DNA from 4 places in the Shewanella sp. LC6 genome. Region 2 is predicted to be linked to each of the others. Evidence: predicted binding sites of a transcription regulator. Region 2 holds the regulator's gene; each other region holds the start of a gene.

What was found. The regulator sigma-54, encoded in region 2, starts transcription at its own class of promoters, with help from an activator protein. The targets are predictions, from matches to a motif close to GTTGGCACGNNNNTNGNNT.
Region 1: a site for sigma-54 is predicted at 800-818, ahead of FJD32_RS04845 (nitric-oxide reductase large subunit). Genes of this name have one in related genera too.
Region 3: a site for sigma-54 is predicted at 1,149-1,167, ahead of flhA (flagellar biosynthesis protein FlhA). Genes of this name have one in related genera too.
Region 4: a site for sigma-54 is predicted at 683-701, ahead of FJD32_RS06410 (YggN family protein). Genes of this name have one in related genera too.

The regions. Positions count from the first base shown of each region.
Region 1 covers NZ_CP043902.1:1,080,253-1,082,460, reverse strand. The annotation lists gene FJD32_RS04850 (potassium/proton antiporter) at 1-242, opposite strand, end outside; gene FJD32_RS04845 (nitric-oxide reductase large subunit) at 863-2,208, shown strand, end outside.
Region 2 covers NZ_CP043902.1:836,230-838,437, forward strand. The annotation lists gene ptsN (PTS IIA-like nitrogen regulatory protein PtsN) at 1-51, opposite strand, end outside; gene hpf (ribosome hibernation promoting factor) at 54-341, opposite strand; gene FJD32_RS03770 (RNA polymerase factor sigma-54) at 370-1,845, opposite strand; gene lptB (LPS export ABC transporter ATP-binding protein) at 1,952-2,208, opposite strand, start outside.
Region 3 covers NZ_CP043902.1:1,571,488-1,573,695, reverse strand. The annotation lists gene flhA (flagellar biosynthesis protein FlhA) at 1-1,112, opposite strand, end outside; gene flhB (flagellar biosynthesis protein FlhB) at 1,689-2,208, opposite strand, start outside.
Region 4 covers NZ_CP043902.1:1,433,056-1,435,263, forward strand. The annotation lists gene glsB (glutaminase B) at 1-579, shown strand, start outside; gene FJD32_RS06410 (YggN family protein) at 759-1,580, shown strand; gene FJD32_RS06415 (LysR family transcriptional regulator) at 1,985-2,208, shown strand, end outside.

The sequences.
Region 1 (2,208 bases), 240 kb from region 2:
CGAGTGCGCATACCGCCATCGAGCAAAATAATGGCTAAGGCTAAGTTACTGACAAGATAAGCGGTTGAATAATCATCGAAGAGAATACCGCCGGGACCATCTTCACCAGCAAGAATACCTACGGCGAGGAAAATTAATAAGATAGGTATCCCAAGACGGGATGACATGGGACTAAGCAAAACACTCACGGCAGTATGTAAGGCACCGATCAGAAAAAAACTATTGATGGAATCTGCATCCACACATGCCTCCTTAAATGCTGCTGGCTCAGCTAAACGATAGCAAAAACACCTAGATTAAAAATGACTCAATTAAAAATTTCAGTGTTTCTATACTAGCATAAAAAATGCAGATTATTGGAGTTTTAAATATTAAATTTCAATCATCTACACTAAAATAATCATCAACAGTAACTTTAGGCTAATTTTCAGATAAAAACACATAAAAAGACAAATACAACCAGAACATCAAACTATAAGCATAAATAAAATAAAGCTTATATTTATCAAGTTCTTTAAAAAATAAATCCAATACAAACTTTCCATTTTTAATCAAAAAAATATCGGTAACCATCTAAAAAGACACTATATCGATAAAAACATACACCTAACCATATTTATCGCCGCAATACCTTGAAAGAGCACATTAAATTGAATAGTTCATTGTGTTATCAACATTGGCCCACCAATGACTGTCATAAAGACAATTAATGTCATTGTGACAACCTTTATTGCTATCAAAAAGACACTGTTAAGAATTTAAATTAAATTTTTTTCCTTTATTTTCAATAACAAAAATACTTGGCACATATTGCGCAATAGCAAATTACAGGTATCAAAATGACGTTGGATTAAGGGGATTTATGAGCAAACAAAAACTCACCGCTATCGCACTATTATTAGTGTTGATTGCCTCATTTACTGTACTACTGAGCGTAGGCAGTGAAATTTATCGAGAAAAACCACCCATTCCCAGTGCATTTGTCGATGTGAATGGCCAAGTTATCTTTAGTGAACATGATATAGAACAAGGTCAATTAGTATGGCGCTCAATGGGCGGCCATCAACTCGGTTCGATTTGGGGACATGGCTCCTATGTCGCCCCCGATTGGACCGCAGACTGGTTACACAGAGAAGCCCAAGCTTGGCTCGACCTGCGCGCCAAGCAACAATATCAAACGCCTTTCGAGCAACTAGGCTCCCAAGAAAAAGCGGGGCTTGAACAAGCATTAAGGGATGATTTACGCCATAACAGTGTTGAACAACAGATCGATGGCACTCAGCTTATTAGGCTATCGACCACACGGGTAGAAGCAATTCGCACGGTTAATCAACACTATTTATCCTTGTTTGGTGATGACCCTAAACTCAGTTCACTACGCGAACAATACGCCATGAAAGAGGGTACAGTGCCCGATGTTACACGCCGAGAACAACTTAATGCGTTCCTGTTTTGGGGGGCTTGGGCTGCCATCACTGAACGCCCAGATGCACCCTATACATACACCAATAACTGGCCGTTCGATCCTCAATTAGGCAATACTCCCACCTCGGATAATATTGTCTGGTCGATACTCAGTATCGTGACCCTGATAGCGGGTATTGGTGGATTGCTATGGCACCATGCCAGCGGTAAGCACGAAAGTCTGCCTAAGCCGTCGGAACAAGACCCGCTGTTTTTCACTAAACCAACCGCTTCACAAAAAGCCGTCGGCAAATACTTCATTACGGCGATAGGCCTCTTTTTACTGCAAATTTTACTCGGAGGCATTACCGCTCACTATGCGGTAGAAGGCCAAGAGTTTTATGGTTTACCTATTGCGGAAATACTCCCCTATTCAGTAACGCGTACTTGGCACACCCAATTAGCCGTATTTTGGATCGCCACTGCTTGGTTAGGTACAGGGCTGTATATTGCTCCTGCGTTATCGGGCCATGAACCCAAATATCAACGAATAGGCGTTAACGTACTCTGGGTAGCCTTAGTGGTGGTTGTGCTCGGTTCAATGGCGGGCGAATGGATTGGGGTACAACAGTATTTTGACCTCGATATGAACTTTCTCTTTGGTCATCAAGGATATGAATACATAGATCTTGGTCGAGTATGGCAAATCTTACTTCTCGTTGGATTATTGATTTGGCTCGCCCTCGTCACCGCCGCCATCAAACCCGCCCTCAAAGTTCAAGGCGAGATGCGCCCTGTTATTTG
Region 2 (2,208 bases):
CGGAGTGGCGCAGGTTGTGCACTCCGGCCGCAGTATGGTACGAAGTTCCATTGCTAGTGTTTTGTTAACTTCTCTTTGTGTTTAATAACCTGACGATCAAGTTTATCAATCAGGACGTCTATGGCAGCATACATATCTGCATGCTCTGAAGTCGCGAAGACTTCACCACCGGTGAGGTTGATTCTCGCTTCGGCAATCTGTTGCATTTTCTCAACATTGAGCACAACGTGCACATTATTGATCTGTTCGAAATGACGTTCAAGTTTTGAAAACTTTTCCTCAACATATGCCCGTAACGATTCAGTAATCTCGATATGGTGTCCACTTAGGTTTATTTGCATAGAAACGTCCTCCGATACTCACAATAGGCTATAAACTTTTACGCTGATTGGAAGGGGGAATAAGCATCGCTTCTCGGTACTTCGCAATGGTTCTGCGCGCAACGTTAATTCCCTGTTCTGCCAGAAGTTGAGCCATCTTGCTGTCGCTTAATGGTTTTTTCTGGTTTTCCGCTGCAACCAGTTTCTTAATGAAAGCTCTGATTGCTGTGGATGAGCACTCACCGCCATCATCCGTCCCGACGTGGCTTGAGAAGAAATATTTTAGTTCAAAAAGTCCTTTTGGGGTATGCATGTATTTTTGAGTCGTCACCCGTGAAATGGTGGACTCATGCATTTCTACCGCTTCGGCGATATCGTTAAGGACCATAGGTTTCATGGCTTCTTCGCCATATTCGAAGAAACCCTGTTGGTATTGCACTATGCAGTTTGCCACCTTGAGCAGTGTTTCGTTGCGGCTTTCAAGGCTTTTGATAAACCATTTAGCCTCTTGCAGATGGCCACGAATAAATTGGCTATCAGCTTGATTTTTTGAACTTCGGGCCATTGCTGCATATTGCTGATTTACGTTGATTTTTGGCATGCAGTCAGGGTTTAATTCGACCACCCAACGGCCGTTTTTCTTCGACACCGATACATCGGGGATCACATATTCTTCATCGACAGGGGTGATGAGTAAACCGGGGCGAGGATTTAAGGTTTGGATCAGCGCAATACTGTCCCTTAACTCGTCCTCTTTCAGTTTGGTCTTACGCATTAACAGCCTAAAGTCGCGAGCGGCGATCAGATCTAAATGATCTTTGATCAACATGCGGGCGTTTTCGAGGTGTGGAGTATCCGGCGAGAAGTGGGAGAGTTGAATAAGCAGACATTCGCTTAAATCCCTTGCCGCGACACCAACGGGGTCGAAGTGTTGAATACGCTTGAGCACGGCTTCAACTTCGTCGAGTTCAATCTCGGGATTGCCCATGGCTTCGAGGATATCTTCAGTGCTTTGAGTGAGATAACCTTGATCGTCGATGGCATCAATAATCGCGGTGGCAATGGCTAAATCGGTTTCAGAGAAGGGCGTGAGGTTTTTTTGCCATTCTAAATGTTCGTACAACCCCTCGCTAGTTTCCCCTTGGAAGGGCATGTCATCTTCACGGCTAGCGCCAGAACCTGAGTTTGGCGATGCGGTAAAGACTTCATCCCAAGTGGTATCCATGGGTAACTCTTCGGGCAGAGATTCTTTGGTCAGCGACTCGGCAATGTCCACGGTGGAATTATCTTGTTCCTGTGGTTGGGCTGTCGTTTCGCTAAAGTCGGTATCGGCGATATCTTGCTTACGTTCGCTAGGCGCGTCAAATTGCTCCTCTTCCAGCTCGAGAAGAGGATTAGAGTCTAAGGCTTGCTGGATTTCTTGTTGCAGTTCCAATGACGACAGTTGCAGCAGGCGAATGGCCTGCTGAAGTTGTGGCGTCATGGTTAACTGTTGACCCAGTTTGAGCTGGAGTGACGCTTTCATGTTACCGCTGATCCCTAGGTTATTATTGTGAGTTTAGGTCGCTTGATATCATATGGATGGAGCCTAGCGCTCTCAAATTCAAGGCTTATTAGCTTTGTTTTAGTAACTATAGCCTGAATTGTTCACCTAAGTACACAGCCCTAACTTGCTGATTGTCTAAGATCTCTGCGGGTGTGCCCTCGGCAATAAGATTACCGTGACTCACAATGTAAGCATGTTCACAGACGTCTAAGGTCTCGCGCACATTGTGGTCAGTGATCAGTACACCAAGGCCTCGGCTCTTAAGCTGCTCGATAATTTTCTTGATATCGATAACGGAGATCGGATCAACGCCCGCAAAGGGCTCATCAAGCAGAATAAACT
Region 3 (2,208 bases), 740 kb from region 2:
ACTTCAAGACCGATAGTGTCGACATGATGCACATCGTCCCAGCTAAGTTCCTTAGGCTCTCTTTCGGCTCTTTCCGTTGGGCCCGTTTTGACTTGTTCGAGGGCTTTGGCACGTTTAGCCTCATTACGTTTAAATATAAAATAAGCCGCACATCCCGTTAAAACGGCGAAACTTAAAAACGCCATGTGCGGCATTCCAGGCACAATCCCCATAACGAACAATACGCCAGCAGCAATCCCTAGCGATTTATGACTGTCAAACATCTGACTCATCAACATCTGACCCATATCGCCAGATTCATTTTGGCGAGTTACCATCAATGCCGCAGCAATTGACAGTAATAAGCCTGGGATTTGGGCGACTAACCCGTCACCTATTGTTAAGAGGGTATAAATTTCAACGGCTTGAGAGAATGTCAAACCATGCTGCACAATCCCGATAATAAAACCACCGAGAATGTTGATCACTAAAATCATGATACCCGCGATAGCATCGCCCTTAACGAACTTAGACGCACCGTCCATTGCGCCATAGAAGTCAGCTTCGCGGGTGACTTCAGCCCGTCTTGTTCTGGCTTGATCTTGATTAATAATGCCCGCATTTAAGTCAGCATCAATTGCCATTTGCTTACCGGGCATCGCATCTAAGGTAAAGCGAGCACTCACCTCAGCAATCCGGCCAGCACCTTTGGTAACAACAGCAAAGTTGATAATAATCAGAATGATAAATACAACTAGACCAACGGCATAGTTACCACCAATCACTACGGAGCCAAAGGCCTCAATCACCTTACCCGCCGCATCACCACCGTTGTGACCTTCGAGTAATACCACACGGGTCGAGGCCACGTTAAGTGCAAGTCGAAGCAGTGTTGCAACTAATAAAACGGTTGGAAAGGCAGCAAAGTCTAAAGGTCTATCGGTATAAATCGCGACCAAAAGCACAATCAAGGCTAAAGCAATGTTAAAGGAAAATAAGATGTCGAGTAGAAACGGGGGAATTGGCAGTACAATCATCGCCAATGCTGCAAGCACTAGTGCTGGCGTACCTATGCCCTTAAAAGAGCTTAGCTTCAACTGTTTTACTTGGCCTAGGGAGGCTTTAACATCCATTCACAGATACCTAAACTTTGACGTATAACAGCCTAAAAGCAAAAAGCACGCCAACAACTAACAATCAGGTAGTGAAGCTAATATGTAGCTAGCTAACTTTACGTTAGAGCACTATTTACTCGTTACTAGGACTTGTTGAGATTTCAAGATTATATTTTGTTCATTCTGGCCGAAACGAAGAAAGATGTGTGGTTGTCTTACTCAAATGACGAGCAGCTTTTATGACAGAAAGTAAGAGTAAGGGCTTACCAGATAACTCCTGAGGGCTACATTTGGCTGCAAAAATAATACTGAAACATCTATCGTTCCTAGGGCGTGTTGACGTTTCGAAATTAGATTTTGTTCATTCTGGCCGAAACGAAGAAAGATGTGTGGTTGTTCTACTCAAATGACGAGCAGCTTTTATGACAGAAAGTAAGAGTAAGGGCTTACCAGACGAACCCTTCGGGCAGCATTTGGCTGGCTTTTCTGCCGCGTTATCGTCCGTTTATGTAGAATAACTACACTGCACGGACTTTGCCTTGCATAAAAGCCAGCCAAACTGCTGCAAAAACAACCATGAAACGTCAACACGCCCTAGTACTTCAGATCTTCAGGAATAGGTTGATTAACGGGAATAGGGATAGGTTTGCGGCCACGCCCTTTTTGATACTGCCTTAACTGGAATACATAAGCGAGTACCTGTGCTACCGCGGTAAATAGGCCTTCGGGGACTTGTTGATCAAGTTTAGTGGTATGGTAAATCGCCCGCGCAAGTGGTGGTGCAGTAACGATGGCTATATTATGCGCCCTTGCTACCTCACGAATTTTAAAGGCAACCTCATCGACGCCCTTAGCAATCACAAAAGGTGCTGCAGAGCGCTTAACATCATATTTTATCGCCACTGCATAGTGCTCAGGGTTCACCACAATCACATCCGCATTGGGAACTTCGGCCATCATGCGTCGCTGCGCTAATTCACGCTGCATTTGGCGGATTCGCCCTTTGACCTCAGGTTTACCCTCGGTATCTTTATACTCGTCTTTGACCTCCTGCTTTGTCATTTTCAGCTGTTTATTATGGTTCCAGATCTGAAATGGCACATCGATCACTACA
Region 4 (2,208 bases), 600 kb from region 2:
ATTAATGCTGGCGCATTAGTCATCGCTGACTTATTACAGAGCCGTTTAGGGGCACCTAAGCATCGGATGTTGGAATTGGTCAGGGCGCTGAGTCAAAACGATAAAGTTTGTTTCGATAAGCAAGTGGCGGATTCTGAATATCAGCACAGTGCTCGCAATGCGGCCATCGCCTATCTGATGAAATCCTTCGGCAATTTTCAAGGTGATGTCGATACAGTGCTGCGCACTTATTTTCATTACTGCGCCTTAAAAATGAACTGCGCCGATCTATCGCGGGCGATGCTGTATTTAGCTAATCGCGGTAAAACTTTAGACGGTACCGAGCTTATTTCGCAAGTGCAGACTCGGCAGTTAAATGCCCTGTTAGCAACCTCTGGCTTGTACGATGGCGCTGGTGAGTTTGCCTATCGTGTCGGAATGCCTGGCAAAAGTGGTGTCGGTGGCGGCATTATTGCGGTGATCCCTGGGGAGCTCTCGGTCTGCGTTTGGTCACCCGAATTAGATAACCAAGGTAACTCCCTCGCGGGGACGGCGATGCTTGAGCATCTCAGCCAGCGTCTCGGACGTTCAATCTTCTGATTTACCTCTTTTATTAGCCCCCTTAGGCTAAATATTGGTGAAAATCACTAATCATCTATCGGTGCTAATTTTTATAACTCCATACTAATCATATTGTTACAAAGTTGGCACATCTTCTGCTTTTTTGTCTTTTAGCATGTTAGCTTAGTCGAATTACTCAGATTAAAGGATGAACCACAATGAAAATAAATACGCTATTAACTGGAGTGGCATTATCGGGCGTTATTTTAGGTGCTTCTGGCTTGCAATCAGCACAAGCGAAAACCGAGCCGCAAATTGATGAGCGCTGTGAGGTTTCCCTTAATTATGATGTGAAAGTCGAACCTAAAAAATTAGTGATGAGCGAGAAGGGCGCCGAGAAGTATCGTATCGAGGTTGACAAGTTATACGTTGAAGGCAAGCAGGTAACCTTAACTGATAAGCAGAAGAAGCTAGTTAGCCAATATGCCGATGAGGTGTCAACTCAGGTACCTGAGGTGATTGAATTAGTCAATGAAGCGGTTGCACTGGCCTCTCAAGCTGTGAGTATGGCGTTAACGCCATTGATGGGCGATGCCGCTGGCGCTAAGTTTGATGAAATGATGGCAGGTGTGCAGAAGCGTGTCGATGCCGTAGCCTACAACCAGGGCGATAGTTTTTACCTTGGTGCGACCGAAGAGTCGATGCAAAACACTTTTAACGATGAGTTTGAACAGGAAATGGAGCAAATCGTGCAAAACTCCATTGGCACCCTGATGATGAATATCGGTGGCCAAATTCTTGCCGGCGATGGTGAGTCCTTCGATGCTAAGATGGAGGCATTTTCACAAAAAATGGATAGATTAGGCGATGATATTGAGCAGCAAATTGAATCCCAATCCAAGGGGATTGAAGCGAAAGCCGACCGTTTATGTGACCGTTTTGAAAACCTGCTAGTGCTTGAAAATCAACTGCGTAAAGAAGTGCCTGAGTTAGCACCTTACGTGTTGACGCAAAACACTCACCACGAATTGCGTGAGTAGATATCGCAGAAGATATCTAAGGGAATAAACAGGTTTTTACGCTAGAACGTTTGCCTAGCTGACAAAATGAATAAAGCAGTATAAATGATCAATGCCTCAGCACCTTTGTGTTTGGGGCTTTTTATTGGGGAATTGTTACCAAGCACCTTGATATTAATCCCAATGCTTGCGGCTATTTAGTGTGGAATGTTACATTCTTCAGACTAATGTTTGGTATACTCTTAAAATATAATGAAAAGCTGGCAACTCAGTCAGATAAAACACTCTACTTTAGCTGACTTTTTCGGTTTAAATCTCTACAACGAACCCATTTGCTGTGAGATATTAAGGCGTTATGGAATGCTGCATTCCTGCGTTATTCCGAAAGTTTAAATCACTGTCGAAACTGCTTAAGGCGACTTTCCATGTTAGAACTGTTAGAACCTATTGCGATTTTTACTCATGTGGCCAGAGCCGGAAGTTTCAGTGCGGCCGCAAGAAGGCTTGGGATCTCTAAATCTAAGGTTAGTACGCAGGTAGCCGATCTCGAGCATAGACTCGGTGTTCAACTGATCCAGCGTACTACTCGCAGCTTAAGTTTGACTGAAGCTGGGCATTTGTTATATCTGCAAGGTGAAGAGTTACTCCG